One region of the Corynebacterium tardum genome, then DNA from elsewhere that is predicted to be linked to it. Evidence: predicted binding sites of a transcription regulator. Region 1 holds the regulator's gene; each other region holds the start of a gene.
What was found. The regulator LexA, encoded in region 1, represses DNA repair genes until DNA is damaged. The targets are predictions, from matches to a motif close to CGAACANNTGTTCG.
Positions count from the first base shown of each region.

Region 2: ACLI1P_RS02605 (error-prone DNA polymerase) is a predicted target of LexA. The motif match lies at 2,238-2,251, and genes of this name have one in related genera.
Region 3: ACLI1P_RS12810 (HNH endonuclease signature motif containing protein) is a predicted target of LexA. The motif match lies at 2,543-2,556, and genes of this name have one in related genera.
Region 4: ACLI1P_RS08860 (SAV_6107 family HEPN domain-containing protein) is a predicted target of LexA. The motif match lies at 2,302-2,315, and genes of this name have one in related genera.

Region 1 covers NZ_CP177104.1:1,622,988-1,627,234, reverse strand. The annotation lists gene ptsP (phosphoenolpyruvate--protein phosphotransferase) at 1-259, shown strand, start outside; gene ACLI1P_RS07825 (DeoR/GlpR family DNA-binding transcription regulator) at 391-1,173, opposite strand; gene lexA (transcriptional repressor LexA) at 1,539-2,258, opposite strand; gene ACLI1P_RS07815 (hypothetical protein) at 2,778-2,957, shown strand; gene nrdR (transcriptional regulator NrdR) at 3,078-3,536, shown strand; gene hrpA (ATP-dependent RNA helicase HrpA) at 3,543-4,247, opposite strand, start outside.
Region 2 covers NZ_CP177104.1:525,096-529,342, reverse strand. The annotation lists gene ACLI1P_RS02605 (error-prone DNA polymerase) at 1-2,220, opposite strand, end outside; gene ACLI1P_RS02600 (MetQ/NlpA family ABC transporter substrate-binding protein) at 2,387-3,277, shown strand; gene ACLI1P_RS02595 (MetQ/NlpA family ABC transporter substrate-binding protein) at 3,305-4,210, shown strand.
Region 3 covers NZ_CP177104.1:2,683,383-2,687,629, reverse strand. The annotation lists gene ACLI1P_RS12815 (hypothetical protein) at 1-2,291, opposite strand, end outside; gene ACLI1P_RS12810 (HNH endonuclease signature motif containing protein) at 2,577-3,860, shown strand; gene ACLI1P_RS12805 (alkaline phosphatase) at 3,951-4,247, opposite strand, start outside.
Region 4 covers NZ_CP177104.1:1,846,067-1,850,313, reverse strand. The annotation lists gene ACLI1P_RS08875 (alpha-(1->6)-mannopyranosyltransferase A) at 1-465, opposite strand, end outside; gene ACLI1P_RS08870 (polyprenyl synthetase family protein) at 467-1,558, opposite strand; gene ACLI1P_RS08865 (N-acetyltransferase family protein) at 1,602-2,210, opposite strand; gene ACLI1P_RS08860 (SAV_6107 family HEPN domain-containing protein) at 2,405-2,845, shown strand; gene ACLI1P_RS08855 (DUF3040 domain-containing protein) at 3,010-3,411, shown strand; gene mraZ (division/cell wall cluster transcriptional repressor MraZ) at 3,946-4,247, shown strand, end outside.

The DNA of each region.
Region 1 (4,247 bases):
CATGGTGGGCCGTGACAACGACGTCATGGTCGGCGTGTGTGGCGAGGCTGCGGCCGATCCGATGCTGGCTTGCGTGCTCACCGGCCTGGGCGTGAACTCGCTGTCGGCTGCGTCGACCGCCGTCGCCGGCGTCGGTGCCCAGCTGGCCGATCTCACCCTGGAGCAGTGCCAGAAGATGGCAGACGCTGCCATCAATGCTGAGGGTCCGTCCGATGCCCGGACCGCGGTCATCGCCCTGCTGGAAGAATTCCAGGCCTAGGACTCCAACGAATAGCGCCGCTGAGCGAGCTCACTTGCTGCAGCGGCGCTTGGCTGCACAGGCGCTAGATAGAACAAGAGCGACCGCCGGATTACCTTCCGGAGCGGTCGCTGTTGTGGTTTTCGGGGAAACTACTTATCCCCGGCGAGGACGACCTCGACGTCATTGGCGCGCAGTGCGTCGAGGAAGGAAGTCGGGGCGGCGGCGTCAGTAATAACCACATCAATGTCCGCCAGGGACGCGAAGCTGACGAGGTAGTCGTTGCCCAGCTTGGAGGAGTCACACAGCACGACGACCTTGTGGGCGTTGGTGACAAAGGCGGCCTTGATAGCGGCCTCTTGTGAGTCTGCCGTGGACAAGCCATGGTCGATGGTGAGTGCGTTGGTGCCGATGAATGCGACGTCGGCGCGCATCAGCGCCATGGTGCGCAACGCAGTATCGCCAACGACCGCCTGAGTAATGGCACGCACTGTGCCGCCGAGCAGCTGCACGTCAGACACACCGTTGCTGGCAAGCGACAGTGCGATGGGGAGGCTGTTGGACACGATGTTGAACTGTCCGGCAGAGAAACGCTGTCCGATGAGATCTGCCAGTGCGTTGGTCGTGGTGCCGGCGTCGAGGAAGATGCTGCCGTCTTCGGGAAGCTGATCAAGGGCTGCTCGGGCGATGGCCATCTTGGCGCCGGTAGCCGAACGCTGGCGGGTGTCAAGAGTGAACTCGGCAGTCTGGAAAGACTGGGAGGCGACGGCGCCACCATGGACGCGGTGAACTACGCCTTCGCGGTCCAGTACCGCAAGATCGCGGCGGATGGTTTCTGCAGTGACATCGAAGCGCTCAGAGAGCTCGGTGACGTTGACACGGCCTTCGACGGCGGTCAGTGACGCGATCTGGCGACGGCGTTCTTCTGCGTACATTGTTTCTCCCTTGGGGGACTCCATTGTTCATCGCTAAGCCAGGGAAACATGGGGGATGAATTGATGGCTTAATGAAAATGTGCAACGGGTGTTGCTGTGATGTCCCCATTCTTTCATTGAGTGCGGGTAAAACGGAACAAAACAAAGAGATTCACACATCAAGAACGTTAAGGATTGGTGGAAAACAGCCATTGGCCTGCCCGTTTGGGAATGTGTGATTTAGGACGCTAATCGGGCGCAAATCGGGCATCTACACGCGCAAGGGGGTAAACAAACACAAAAGTCCCGCCCCGTCCTTCCGTTCTGAATGGGAGGAAGGCGGTTGGGGCGGGAAAGCGGTGGGCGACAAAAAAGGGGAGAAGGTGTTAGAGCTTGCGGAACACGGAGACAACCTTGCCCATAATCTCTGCCTCGTCGCCCTTGATCGGAGCGTATGCGTCATTGTGGGGGAGCAGCCAGACGCCGGAGGAATCTCGGTGGAACTCCTTCACCGTTGCTTCATCGTCCAGCAGGGCGGCAACGAACTCACCTTCCTCCGCAACCGACTGGGAGCGGATAATGACCCAGTCACCGTTGAGGATGCCAGCATCCTGCATGGAGTCCCCTACGACCTGCAGCATGTAGAGCTCACCGCTGCCCACGACCTCATCCGGCATGGGGAAGTAGGCATCGACGTTCTCCTCTGCAGTGATAGGGGAGCCGGCGGCAATGCGGCCCACCACTGGGATGTAGGTCGGGCGAGCGGCGTCCTCGGGTACGTCCGAAGACGTGGGCTCAGGGGAGTCCTGGGCTGCGGAGGTTTTGCGGCCGGGCTTCTTTGCGTCTTCCGAGTTGGGGAAGTGGCGGACATCCACGGCGCGCGGCTTGTTCGGGTCGCGGCGCAAGAAGCCCTTCTCCTCCAACTGCTTGAGCTGATATGCCACCGACGACGTCGATTGCAGCCCAGTTGCATCACCGATCTCACGGATGCTGGGTGGGTAGCCGCGCAGCATCACGGCGTCATGGATGACCTCCAGAATTCGGCGCTGGCGGGCAGAGAGGGAATCAAGAGTGGGCTGTTCGGTCTTCTTGGGTTTGCGGGACATTATGGGCTCCTCAAGGTGGGGTAAAGCTTGCGTTCACAGTGGCGTTAAGTGGGCTTCTTAAAAAGATTATGAAGTGCGCGGCACTGTCTTCCTTTGTAGCACGGAAAGAAAAAATGTTCGAGAAATGGCGCGCAGATGTGGACAAATATTCGAGAGGGTGTTATAAATCGAACATACGAACAGGATCGAACGGTTTAGCGAGTGGAATGTTCGAGTGTGTCAACCGCGTTGCATACACTGCAGGCAACGTCATCCGCTAGATGAAAAGAACGCAAAGGAATAATCATGGCAATCGTACTGAATACCAGCTCACGCAACCGCATCCCGAATGAAGCCTCTGCTAGCCCGCGACCCGCAGTTGTGCCTCCGGCGGCGGTGTGGGATCCGGCGGGAGAGCGTGGTCGGGGTGCCGGCCGAGCGTTCGGACCTCGCAATGTTCGAACGTTGAGTCCCCTCGATAGAACACAGAGCCGCCTCTGTGAATCGCGCTCGCGCGGTGGTGGACATCCAAAAGGCGTGGTGGATTCCACTGTTAAGGGATCGAACGTAGGTAACTATGTTCTGGGTGCGGTCTTCGGGGCCGCGGTATTCGTTGGCACTGTCTGGGGCGGTTTGAGCATCGACACTGAGTCGCCGGCGGCACCATCCCCGGCCGTGCACTCGAGCTCCGATATCGAGGCGGCATCCATCGCCCACTAACCTGTCGGAGAACGCGGTAGCGGTGTGCCTTTCAGTTCGGGGCGGCGGTAGGCTAACGGTCGGGGATGGAAAGCCTCCGCTTGGTTTCCAGGAGGCCTGAGTGAAAGGACGCCGCGTAACGTGTATTGCCCGTTTTGCCACAATGAACAGTCCCGAGTCATCGACTCGCGCGTGGTAGACAGCGGAACCTCTATCCGCCGGCGCCGCGAATGCGCGTCATGTAAGGGTCGATTTACCACCGTGGAGAAGGCTGTTCTTCTCGTCGTCAAGCGCAACGGCTTGGCGGAGCCTTTTAGCCGGGACAAGCTCATTCGCGGCGTGCAGCGCGCTTGTCAGGGGCGCGACGTGAGCGACGATTCGCTGAAGAAGCTGGCGCAGCAAGTAGAGGAAACCGTTCGCAGCCACGGCTCTTCCCAGGTCAATGCCAACGATATCGGCCTTGCCATTCTGGAGCCGCTGCGCGACTTGGACGAGGTGGCCTACCTGCGCTTTGCCTCGGTGTACAAGTCCTTTGAGAGCGCTGACGATTTCGAATCAGAAATCCGCCTCATGCGCCGCCGGGACCGCGATAGCTTCTAGCTGCGATTAGCGCAGCTTGTCTGCGGCCTTTTGAATGCGGCGCACCGACACTGCGTGCGCGGTACCGAGGCGCTGAGCAAAGAGCGAAACGCGTAGCTCCTCAATCATCCAGTAGATGTCCTTGACGTCGCGGGACTTTTCGCGGCCAGCAGGCAGGGAGCGGAGGCGGTTGGCCAGGTATGCCTTCGCCTCATCCACATCAGCCTGGCGGTCGGCATCGCGGTCCGGATCGAGGTTCATGTCCTCCAAACGGATTCGCGCGGCCTGAATGTACCGCGGCAGGTGGCGCAGGTGCTGCATTCCGTGCACCGTAATGGCGTGTGGCGGCAGTAGGAAGTCTAGCTGCTTGCGGATGTCATCAATCGCCGGTCCCTCCCAGTGCTTGAGCTCTGCGGAAAGATTGGAATATTCCGCTAAGCCGGGAGCAATAGCGACGACGGCTTGGCGCACTCGCCCGGGTACTTCCGGCTTGACCTGATTCAGTAGGGCCTTAAAGTCCGCCGGGGTGCGGACGGGTCCGCCCTTTTCCATCATGATGTCCCGTACGGCGGCCACGCGGGCGTCGTTGACCAAACCTTCCGCCCCGCCGTGCGGGTATGCATCAACGGCGACGCGCTGCTGCAAGGGCAGACCCTTGACCATCTGTTGGGTGCCGACGGTGATCTCGCGCAGGAGCAGCGTCAGCGTCGTGGTGATCATGGAGGCATCCGC
Region 2 (4,247 bases), 1.1 Mb from region 1:
CGGGAAGCCATAAGCGGCGAAGGCGACAATCTTGGTCCACAGCTTGTCCGCGACCTCCCCGGTAATCCCGTTGGTTTCCTTGAGGCCGTCGTAGAAACGCTGCTTGAGCGCGGCCATCCTCTCCGGCGAGCGCTTCGAGCCCATCGCGCGGCGCAGGTCATCAGCCTCCGCGCCGCTAAAACCGGCGGCATCAACGGCAATCTGCATCAGCTGCTCCTGAAAAAGCGGAATGCCCAGCGTCTTGCCTAAGGACTTTTCCAGCACCGGGTGGTCATACTCCACCGGTTCCTTGCCATCGCGGCGGCGCAGGTACGGGTGCACCGACCCGCCCTGGATGGGACCGGGGCGAATGAGCGCTACCTCCACCACGAGGTCGAAGAAGACTCGCGGCTTCAGCCTGGGCAGCGTACTCAGCTGCGCGCGCGATTCCACCTGGAACACGCCCACCGCATCCGCGCGGCAGAGCATGTCGTAGACTTCCGGGTCCGCTAGGTCCAGCTCCCACAGGTTGACCTTCCGGCCCGTAGTCTCCTCCACTAAGTCCATCATGTGATGCAGGGCCTCGAGCATGCCCAGGCCCAGCATGTCGAACTTCACCAGGCCAGCTGCAGCACAATCGTCCTTATCCCATTGCAGCACCGAACGGTTCTCCATGCGCGCCCATTCCACGGGCACGACATCCGCAATCGGCCGGTCACACAGCACCATGCCACCAGAGTGAATACCCAGATGGCGCGGCTGGCCGAGGAACTGCTCGGCCAACGATTCGACGTCGCCAGGCGCGGGCGCAATCCCCTTCGACCACGCATCGGCCGAGCCCTGCGGATAGCCCAACGCCCGGGCGGCATCCCGCAGCGCCCCTTTGCGGCGGTAGGTAATCACGTTGGCCACCTGCGCGGCGCGCTCGCGACCATGCTTGGCATAGACGTACTGAATGACCTCCTCGCGCCGTCCCGATTCAATATCAATGTCGATATCCGGCGGGCCATCGCGGTCCGGGGACAAAAAGCGCTCAAAAAGCAGACCCGCGGAAATCGGCTCCGCGTTCGTAATCCCCAACGCGAAGCACACCGCGGAGTTCGCCGCCGAGCCTCGCCCCTGGCACAGAATGTTCTCCCGCCGGCAAAAATCCACGAAGTCACACACGATGAGGAAGTAGCCGGGAAAGCCCAGCTGCTTGACGACGTCCAGCTCGTAGCGCATCTGCTCCCATGCCCGCGTTCGAATTTCCTGGGGCCGCGAGGCATAGCGCGCCTCCGCGCGCTCAAAAGTGAGGTGTTCCAGCCACGTCATCTCGGTGTGGCCGGCGGGTACCTCGAAGTCCGGGAGGTTGGGCGCGAGTGCGGCCCAGGTGAAGCTGCACTCCTCCAGCACGCGAACGGTTTCGGCGATGAGCTCAGGCCGGTCGGGGGCAAGCTGCGCCATCTGTTCTCCAGAACGCAGCCAGTGTGCTCCCATGGGGTGGGCGTCCGGTGTGGCGTCGCCAAGCGCCAGGCGCCTGCCCAACGCCTGCTTGGCTCCCGCCAGCCGCGCGCGATCCCGGGTGGCGGCGGCCGGGTGGGCGGTGGCGATGGCGCGCGACACGGGGAGCTTATCCAGCGCCGCGTGGTGGTCAGCGTCCTCCGGAGTGAGCGTGTAGGCGTACTCCAAAACCATGCTGTCTATTTTTATTCTATCGAGCAGAAGATCGAAATACTCCGCCCATTCCCACCCCACGAGAAAGAGGCACTCGTCCTGTAGCTCTACGGCAATCTCCGCCAGCGGCGGGTAGGCCACAGCGCCCTTTTTCCCCGCCGCCATGCGGGCGCGGGAGATGAGTCGGGATAGGCGGCGGTACCCCTCCGGAGTTCGCGCCAAGACAGTCAGCGGTGCCGGCTCTAGGCTGAGCTCCGCACCGAAGATAGCAGGCAGCCCCACCTTTGCGGCGGCCTCCGCACACTTCATCAGCCCATAGAACCCATCCCTATCCACCAGCGCCAATCCACGCAGCCCCAACTCGACAGCCCGGGTAACCAGCTCCTCTGGTTCCGAGGCCCCCTCCAGGAAGCTATAGGAACTCACCGCGTGCAGCTCCGCGAAGGGAACAGTGGAGTATCCCGCCTTAATCTCCCCCACCCGCTGCGACAGGTGGTCCACCGGCACGGGAGTAGGCCCCGGCCGGCCGGACAAGATCCGCTCCACCCGCGACCATGGCAGTGCCTGCCCCCCATTAAACCTCATGAGCCACACCCTATATTCGAACACATTTTCCTGTCAAGGTTTTCGTTGAGCAATCCAGAGAATAGACAAAGCGGTTCAATCGTTGCTAGTTTGACGAACAGTGCAAAACACCTGCGGTGATTTTTCCTCGCCGCACCCGATATAGAAGGGACATGTGAACCCCATCATGAGCATCCGTCGCGTACTTGCCGCCACTTCTGCGGCCGTCATCGCCACTACCGGCCTGGTAGCTTGCTCCTCCGACTCCTCGGACTCCAGCGGCTCCGGAGAGGAAATCACCAAGGACTCCACCATCAGCATCGGCACCACCGACGCCAACATGGAAGAGTGGTCCGTGTTCCAAGACCTGGCCAAGGAGGCCGGCTACAAGGTCGAGCTCGAGAACTTCGCTGATTACAACACTCCGAACCAAGCACTGGACCAGGGCCAACTGACCACCAACAAGTTCCAGCACCTGCAGTTCCTGGCCAAGTACAACAAGGGCAACGGCACCGACCTCGTCCCGCTCGCCGCCACCGAGATTTACCCGCTGGCTATTTACTGGAAGGACCACAAGGACCTCTCCGGCGTGGAAGGCCAGGAAGTCGCCATTCCGAACGACTCCACCAACCAGGGCCGCGCCATCGGCCTGCTGGCACAGGAAGGCCTGGTCACCCTCAAGGAAGACAGCCCGCTGACCCCGTCCCCGATGGACATCGATGAGGGCAAGTCCAAGGTCAAGGTCTCCCCGGTCGACGCCGCCCAGACCCCGGCGGCCTACGGCGAGGGCAAGCCGGCCGTCATCAACAACTCCTTCCTGGAGCGCGCCGGCATCGACCCGCAGTCCGCTGTGGCACAGGACGATCCGAACTCCGAAGAGGCCGAGCCCTACATCAACGTCTGGGCCGTGCGCGCTGAAGATGCGGATAACGAAACCCTCCACGAGCTGGCCAAGCTGTGGAAGGACCCGAAGGTCACCGAGGCTGTATTGAAGTCCTCCGGCGACACCGCCGTGGCCGTGGACCGCCCGCAGGAGGAGCTTCAGGAGATTCTGGACCGCCTCGAAGAGGAAGTTTAAGCCCACCACGACAGCAAAGGACGATTCATGCGCATCCGCCACCTCGTAGCAGCCGCCGCAGCTAGCCTCGTGGCCGCATCCAGCGTGGTCGCTTGTTCGTCGTCAAGCTCTGCGTTCTCCGCCGGTACTGCCGAAGATCCCATCATCATCGGCACCACCGATGCCGAGCTCCCGGAGTGGGGCGTGCTCAAGGATCTCGCGGCCCAGGAGGGCATCGAGATCGAGATGAAGAGCTTCACGGACTATGCCACCCCCAACCAGTCCCTGGCAGAGGGCAGCACGGACACCAATAAGTTCCAGCACCTGAAGTTCTTGGCCGAATACAACGTGGGCAATGGCACGGACCTCGTTCCGGTTGCCTCCACGCAGGTCTACCCCATGCCACTGTTCTGGAAGGGCCACGACAGCATCGACGGCATCGAGGGCCAGGACATCGCCATTCCCAACGACGCCACCAACCAAGGCCGCGCCATCAACCTGCTGGCCGCCAACGGTTTGCTGAAGCTCAAGGAGGAGGGCAAGCTCACGCCGGACCCGGCGGACATCGATGAGGGCGCCTCCAAGGTGACCATCACCCCGGTGGATGCCTCCCAGACCCCCTCCGCGTACGGCGAAGGCCACCCGGCCATCATCACCAATTCCTTCTTCAAGCGGGCGGGAATCGACCCGGCTGCCGCCGTGCTGTACGACGACCCGGAGAACCCCAACGCTGACCCCGACATCCTCTTCGACCCCTACGTCAACGTCTGGGCCGTTCAGGACAAGGATAAGGACAACGAGAAAGTCAAGAAGCTCGCCGAGCTCTACCTCTCCGACGAAGTCAAGGCCGCAGTTCAAGACACCACGGGTGGAACCACCATCTTCGTGGACAAACCGCAGGCCGAACTCCAAGAGATTGTGGACCGGCTCGAAGAGGAAGCATCCTCGGCGTAGGCCCACCACCTCAGCCCCCGCGTCGCGCTGACATGCG
Region 3 (4,247 bases), 1.1 Mb from region 1:
AGCGCCACCAGGGTGTGGCTGATGGACATATCCACGCCGGCATTCTGGACCACCGAGGCAAGCGCCGTGGCATCCTTGCGCAGCTGCTCAATGGTGCCCAGGGCGTCCAGGGCGCCGTTGTTGGCAAAGCATTCGCGCAGTGCCGCCACGCGCGCGGCCTCCCCCATCACGTCGTCGACGCTGGGGGTCGGGCTATGGACGGTCGCAGCCGCGAGAAGCATGGGACGGGTGAGGCCGTCGGCGCCGGACTCGCGAACGGCGGCGAGCTCCGCATTGTCGCTGGCCGAGGGGTTGAGGAGCAGATCCAGGTAGTTGTCGCTGCCCGCCTCCACCGGGTCCAACGGGGCGTGGAAGAGGCGCGTGCGCGCGAGGGAGCGGGCCTGCTGGTTCACGCTGACCCCGGTGTGCGCCAGGGCGTGGATGGCCGCGGACGGGTCGGCGCGCAGGCCGTCGATGATGCTGTCGAACATGGCCTGCAGCTTCGGGTTCGGGCTGCGCTGTGACAGCACGTGGAGCGCGCGGAAGGCCTTCCAGAGCTCCTCCGGGGTCCACTCGCTCGAGGCCAAAGCCGGCTCGGCGCCCTCCGGCGAGACCACGATGGAGGCACTCGACGGGCGCTTCGGCGCGGCGAGGTTAGCGGAGGTGGTGAGCTCGCGGACGTCGACAAGCATCGGCCCCTGCGCGGCGACCTCCGCAGGCAGCGCGAAACCGGCCTCCGTAGGCTCAAGCTGGGTGGGCTCTACGGTGGGGTTGGCCAATGGCCAGGTCCACCCCAGCAAATCTACCTGGGGATCTACGTTCTGCTCCACGGAAATCTCGTTCTCCGTGAGAAGCCCTCTGCCCACGAGCGGGGACTTGCGCACGGTGGCCAGCGCGGCGTAAATCAGGCTCGTAGACGCGGAGGCTTCGTACTCCACCACGCGGCGGTCCAGGCTGCGGGCCTCGTGCGCCGCGCGCTCCTTGTCCGGCAGGGACTCCAGGTAGTCCTCGTACGACAGGGTGGACCACATGAGGAAGAGCTCGGCCGACGGCTGCTTGCGCACGGCATTGGCCAGCGCGGCATTCGGCACGGACAGGCTGGTGACGGCCTGCGTGGTCTTGGACGTGCGGGCCAGCTCCTTGATCTTCTGGCGGCCGTCGATGGTCACAAACTTCGCTAGCGGCAGCGGGCGCGGCGAATGGACGGTGAACATGTCATCCTGGTCGAGCTGGCCTGCGAGGATGACCGGCTTATTGGAGTGCTCCGTGGGTTCGAGACCAATGCGCTTTACGCGGCTGAACAGGGCCTCCGGCCACACGTCGAATTCGAGCTCGTAGCCGGCGTCGCTGGCCACGACCTCACGGCGGGATACCTCGGTGTCCTCGAACGTGCGCAGCCCCTTCTCCAGCGCGATGGGCTTCTTGGGCGGCGAGGCCAGGGTGTAGCTAAACGCCGAATGCGCGCCGAGGGCGTCGATGATGCGGAAATCGATGCCGCGCGGGCCTTCGTTCGTCGAGCGCATGTGAAGGCCCTCGGCGAGGGAGATAAAGCGGACGTCGGCAAGCTCTGCGTTATGCCACAGCGTCACCTTGTACCGCCCCACCCAGGGGTCTTCGTAGAGGTCGCTGGGGAAGGGCTCGGCGGTGCCCGCCTCGAACGTCTGCTCCGAAATCTCCTCTTGCTCGCCGCCGAGGGGAGCGTAGGTGAGATCGATGCGCCACTCCCCTTCCGCGATGAGGTGCACGCGCGGGGATTTAGTGAATACCGGCTCGTTATCGAGGCCCCGGGCGTTGGGCAGGGTGGCTACGTCAAAGTCCCACTCGAAATCGCCGTGCTTGGCGACGTCTACCGGTTCCCTCTGCGGTACCCTCACCTGATCTAGCAGCGGGCCCACTTCCCAGCCGGCCCAGATGCCGAGCGGGGTGGCCTCCTCCAGGGTGCCCTGCGGCGCGATAAGCGTGGTGCGGTCATAGACGATGAACGGTGCGTCATCAGTGATACCGGTGAAGGTGATGGTTTCGATGAGGTCCTCATCGCCATCGCGCAGAGTGACCTCGATGCGGGTGAAGGGGCCGGGAATGCCGACGTTGATCGGCTCCTCCGTGGAGAATTCACGCAGCGTATGGGGGCGATCGATGAAGTGAGATTCGACCACCCAACGCGGATCTTCTACGTCAGCTTCAGGGTCGGTGGCAGGCAGCTGGAGCATGAGGATGTTGCTGCCGCGGCGCAGGGAAAGTCGCGGGCCTTGCTCGACAAGATCGGTGGTCACCAGGGGCGTCGTAGGAAGTGAATAAATCTCCGCACTCATTTGCTTCATCTTAGGACACCGCAGGGGTCTCGTGCCATGTGCCTGGTAGGAGGCTGTGAGGCCATGTGCTGCACGTGCTGAGCCGCGCGTTACCCCCGTGGTGGTTGGGTGGGGTGTGGATGAAAGTGCCTGTTCGATTCGGCTCGAACACAAACCCTAAACTAATCCTCAATACCCCCGAATAGGCAACCGGAAAAGAATAATCCCGCTGGCCATAGCCATATAGGTGGAGTGTCGGTATAGTTGTGGGTAGAACACCTATTCTATAGTTGCCTCGGGGGCACAATGACAACCACAACCACCACACCACCAACCGCCTTCTTCGCCCACGCCAACCCCACTAACCCACTAGCTAAAGCCCGCCACAACGTCCGCCGCGCGGACTTTGCCTGCTGGCGCGCAGCCCAACCACACCTAGACGCCGACATCGACACCACCGCCTTATCCCTAGTCAACACCTGGGGCCTCGGCGAAGGACTGATCACCGCCGGCCTGCGCGCCCTTTTCCGCCTCGATACCCTGCCCGGGCTTAAAGCCCTCCAAGACACCCACTGCCTGCTGGACATCCAGGGGCTTATCGCCATCGACAAACCCCTGTCTGCCCTTGCCGGGCTCGATGACGCAACGCTCGCGCTCATCGATGCCACCCTGGTGTCCTACTTCACCCCTACCCAGCCGAATCAGGTTTTTCCCACCACCGCCAAAATCCGCCGCCGGGTGCGCGATCTGGCCAAAACCCTGGACCCGAGCATTGCTTTTCGCGATACCAGGCCTAAAGACACCTACACCTTCTCTTCCAACGGCACGAAAGCCTGGCTAGAGCTCGGCGTGGATGAAGCAACCGGCATTGCTATCGATGCCTTCATCCGGGAAACCGCTACAAAGCAAGATCTTTCGCTGACGGATGCGATAAAGAAGCTTCTTACCGGGGCTATCGAACCACCAGCAACCATTGTGCTGCACACCTACCAGGCTTGTGATGTGGACAATGCCCCGACCTACATCAACGGCTATGGGTGGCGCAGTGCGCCTATCCCACACACCAAGAAACGGGACTTAACTACACCGGTGAAAGAATCTGATTCTTACCAACCATCGGGAATGATTCGTAGCGTTGTTGAGGGTCGTGATGAGACCTGCCGGTTGAGTGGGTGTGACAGGCCGGCGATGTATTCGCAGTTGGATCATCGGCATAACTATGCCGAGGGTGGAAAGACGCATCCGTCGAATATGGCGTGCTTGTGTCAGCACCACCACAACATGAAGACCGACGGGCGGCTGGGCTATGTCATGGACCCGGATACCGGGGATATTGTCTGGCTTTTCGATGACAGTACGTGGGCTACCACCTGTCCGGAAGGCCCGCTGTCTGACGGGATGAAAAGGTGGGTGCAAACAGTAGGCCAGCACATAGACGCCTACCGTAAATTTGCCCGCGAGCAAGCCCAGTACCTCAAACAGCAACTCGATGACTACCACGCCGAACGACAAGCCGAAGAACAAGCCAACACCGAAAAGGAAGCCGACGGGGAAGCCGGCACCGACACCAGCGACGACATCCCCTTCTAACCCACCGTCGAAAACAACGACGTCGACAACAACGACGAAGACGCAAAAATCCCCCGCACACAGCGGAGGATTTAAAGAAGGCGAGGTGTATTAGCCGATCAGCTTGCGGAGTGCGGAGAAGTCGACCTTCACGATGCCCATGTTCTGCAGGAAGGCGGCGATTGCTGCCAGAACTGCGGTAGCGAGGCCTGCGCCCAGGAGGCCAGAGCCGACAGAGGAAGCAGTCTTGCTGGAGCCGTCGTCGTCCTTAGCGCCGCCGTTGTCTGCGTCGCCATTACCGTCGTCAGAGCCGAACCACCAGTCCTGGATGATCAGGTTGGCAACGTCGGTGTTGTCGATGTACTTGCCGCGAACCGGGTCGGTGCCGGTGGCCTTGGCCTTGATGTC
Region 4 (4,247 bases), 220 kb from region 1:
GTGGGAGACCTCGAGGAGGAACGGGCCGGGATTAACCGCCGCACCCTGGACGTACGGATCGAAACCATCGCGCACCATCGCCCCCTGCATGAGGTAGGAGTAGACGTCGCGCGAGGCCAGGGGAGCAGCAACCAGCAGCGGGGCAATCCACGCGGCCAGCATGCGGCGGATACGGTCCAGGCCGCCATTGGGCTGCGGGTTCTTCAGCTGCGGAGCGATGACCTGCCGGCCGGCCAGCACCCACGCGGCGACAAGTCCGAAGAGGCCTACCCAGTAGAGCATCATGCCAATGTTGCGGCCGTGCCCGTAGGCCAAGAAACCAACGTTGAGGGCCTCGAGCACGCCGCCGCGGTTGCGGGTGGCGCCGCCCGAAAAGGACGCGAGTGCGAGGATGGCCGCGGACGCGACGCCCAAGGGAAGGGCGCCGGGAACGCGCACGCTTAGCGACGACTGTGTGCGCACCATGCTACATCCGGCGGGCAGTGGATTTGCGGGCGAGCTCCTCCAGGGTAGCGGTGACCTCTGCCGGCACGTGGGCATCCCCCAGGTGGGCCAGGCCCGAGTGGGTAAGGTCCGTGATGCGCTGCTCGACGACGTCCGGTGCGCCCGAGTCCGCAATAATCTGCGCCATCCGCTCAATATCCGCGGGGTCGTCGGTGTTGCCGATCAGCCGGCGCAAGTCAGCCGCGGCGGCCGGATCGGAAGCATCGGCACGCTGCAGGGCCAGCGACAACAGCACGGTACGCTTGCCCTCCCGCAGGTCGTCTCCCGCCGGCTTGCCGGTGACAGTGGGATCGCCGAAGACACCAAGCAGGTCATCGCGCAGCTGGAAGGCAACGCCGATGTCCCGGCCGTAGCCGCGGAAGGCGGCGATGAGCTTCTCCGGTGCCCCGGCGATGGCCGCCCCCAAGTGCAGCGGGCGCTCGATGGTGTAGGCGGCTGTCTTAAACCGGTTCACCGAATCCGCCAAGGCAGCGTCCTCAGACCCCTCTGCCTCCAGGCAAATATCGAGGATCTGGCCACCGATGACCTCTCGGCGCATACCGCGCCACGGTGCCCGCGCGCGGGCCAGTGCCTCCGGACTCAGACCGGAGTCTTGGAACATGTCCTCTGCCCAGACCAAGGCCATGTCGCCGACGAGGATGGCGATGGACTGCCCGAAGAAGTCGGGGTCGCCCCCGAGGTTGAGCTCGCGGTGGCGCGCAGCCACCCCGCGGTGGACGGTGGGGTTGCCGCGCCGGGTATCGGAGGCATCCACGATGTCATCGTGGATGAGGGCGCAGCCCTGGATGAACTCCAGCGCGGAGGCGGCGCGCAGCATCGCCTCCGGCGACTCGGGCCCCTCCAGGCCGCGCGCGCCAATAAAGCCCGCCCACGCGTAGAGCGGGCGGATGCGCTTTCCTCCGTCGAGGACGAAGGATTCCAGGTAGGACACGGCGTTGGTTACCGGCTGGCCAATGTTCGCCAGCGCTTCGCGCTGCCCTTCGAGGAAGCGGTCAAGCTCCGTGCGGACAGCAGCGGGGATTTCGGCCAAGGATGGAATCTTCGGTTCACTCACACCTGTCACGATACCTGCCCTGGGTGGGTGATTAGGCGCTGGGCTACTCGGGGCGTGTGCGCTCCGCTGGGTGCGGTGGCTGCGGTGACTCAAGTGGCTGCAAGGGGATTGGGGCTTGGAGAATGGCGAAGGCGCGAGAATCAGCCGGATAGTACAGCTGGCGCAAGAAATCCGTGAATCCCATCTTGCGGTACAGCCTAAAGGCGGAATTGGACTCCTGCGGGTGCTCCGGCGTGGAGAGCAGGATAAAGCGCGCCGGGAGGTTCCAGGCTAAGGCCTCCAGCAACGCACGGCCCAACCCGCGGCCTTGTGCGGAGGGCAGCACATGTATTTCAGCGAGCTCGAAGTAGTTGTGGAGGACGTCTTCCTGTTCGGCGGAGGCGCCGCCCAGCCGGGTCAAGGCCCGGCGCAGCTCGCGGTCCCACCACGTGTCAGGAGACCCCAGGAAGCCGTAGGCAAAACCAGCGATTCCGGTCTCAGAGGTGGCTACAATGCAGCCGAAGCCGGGGCGGATGAGATCCGTCTTCCAACGGGCGATGGAGCTCTCGCGCACCGTGGGGGAGTAGTCCATGGCCGTGATGTAGATGTCCACCAGCTGGGGGACGGCGATGGCGAACTCTTGGGGCGTTAGGCGGCGCAGTGTGTAACTCACAATCTCAATAACAGCAGATCTGGCACAGCGGCGAAAGCCAGTCACGCTTTCAATCCGTCGAGTGCATGTTCGTTAGAAATGTGAATAGTCTCGAACATCTATTGGTGAACTCGAACATGTGAACTAATGTGGGGAGTGAGTGTTCGGGTGCGATTCTAGGGTGAGTTGTAGTACAGCAACAAAGGAGGATGGTCATGGCACAGGTAATTTCGGCAACGGCGGCACGCGGTCGCGGACGGGAGGCGCTGCAGATTGTGCGCCGTGATTGCTTTGTCGAGCAGGCTCTCGATCTGCTGTCGGCGGCCCGTGCAAGTGCGGCGCGGGGGCAGATGGAGGACGCACTGGAAATGGCGTACCGGGCCGCGCTGCGTGCAGCGGGCGCACGGGTGGCAGGTTCTACGGTGGGGCGCCGCAAGCGGTTGCCCTCGTCTGCGTGGGAGCAGGTGGCGCTTATTGGAGCAGCGGATGCTCAGTGGGCTGCGGAGTTCGGTGAATACTCGCGAGTGCGCTCCCGTGTTGCCTCTGGAATGGACCCGGTGCCTGCCGACGAAGTCGTGCTCGGGTACCTGGCGCTGGCTGCCCGCTACGTGGATGCGACCGAGTCGGAGCTTGGCTTTGGTGGCCTAGCCGCCTAGTGGGATGCCTGCTCTCGCGGTAGACCACCCTGGAGGGTGTGGGAGAAGATCTATGTATCGTCGTGCGGAGAATGCGCAAACTGTATTCGCGGGAACTATCTAGCTATTCTTGACGTTACAGAGGTAGTACCCGATTAGCCCCCACACCCTACATGGAGGACACTGTGTCCCTTTCTGAGCACGAACAGCGAGCGCTGCGTGAAATTGAAGAGTCGTTGCTGGCCAACGATCCTAACTTTGGTGCGTCTGTGTCCGAGGATTCTTCCTTTGGCGGCGGCACTGGGGCAATCACGCTGCGCGGCGTAGCGCTGGTGGTTGTTGGTCTGTGCATGATGGTGGGCGGAATCGCGCTGGCGCAGCAGTCTCTGTGGTTTATTGGTCTGTCCATCCTTGGATTCTTGGTCATGTTTGGTGCTGGCGTGTGGATGCTGCGTGGTGGTTCGACTGCCTCGCCGGCTTCGGTCTCAGTTCCATCGCGCGGGCGCGAGGGGCAGCCGAAGAAGAGTGGTAGCAACGTGGGCAATCGCCTGGAAGATAACTTCCGCCGCCGCTTTGAGGGGCGCTAAGTGCATTGGCTGAGCGTTAAGTAGAGCCGAAGTAGTCCGCATCTCCCGGATTGGGAGGTGCGGGCTTTGGCGTTTTCGGGCCATTTTTCTGGCAAGCGGGACTCGATTGCTGCTTAAAGGGGGTTGTGGGGCATCTTCCCATTTCCCCCACTTTGCCCCACCAATTGCCGGAGGGCGCGCCTCTGTGGGGGAGAGTGGGGAGTGGTGGAAGGGGGAAGGCCGGAAGACGGGGGTAAAAGTGCAGGAGCCAGTGTGTGATGCTGCGTTAAGTGGGGCACGGTAGCAGAGTTAGAGATGCGGCTGATGGTGTTGGTGGTGCATTTTGTGGGGTATGTCAAGGGGACTCCGGGGAAATCTCCCCACCGGAAACAGTGCTGTTTATCTGCGGTTATGGGGAGACACGCGGATGTAATTTACTGGCAAGGTGTGGATGGTGGGGGAAAGTGGGGTAGAGTGGGGCGCATCGGTGGAGAAGTGTTCTTCTGCCGTAAGAGGAAACCGGAGTTTTTCGAGTGACAGGAAGGTGGACCCGGGATGTTTCTCGGTACCTACACTCCCAAGCTCGATGACAAAGGGCGGCTTACGCTTCCGGCGAAGTTTCGTGAAGACCTGGCTGGTGGCCTGATGGTCACAAAAGGCCAGGATCATTCCCTCGCGGTGTATCCGCGGGAGGAGTTCGCGGCACGAGCTCGGAAGGCAGCGGCGGTGTCACGCACCAACCCGGACGCGCGTGCGTTCATTCGTAACTTGGCAGCAAGTGCGGACGAGCAGCGCCCTGACGGGCACGGGCGAATCACACTGTCAGCAGGGCACCGTGAGTACGCAAACCTGACTAA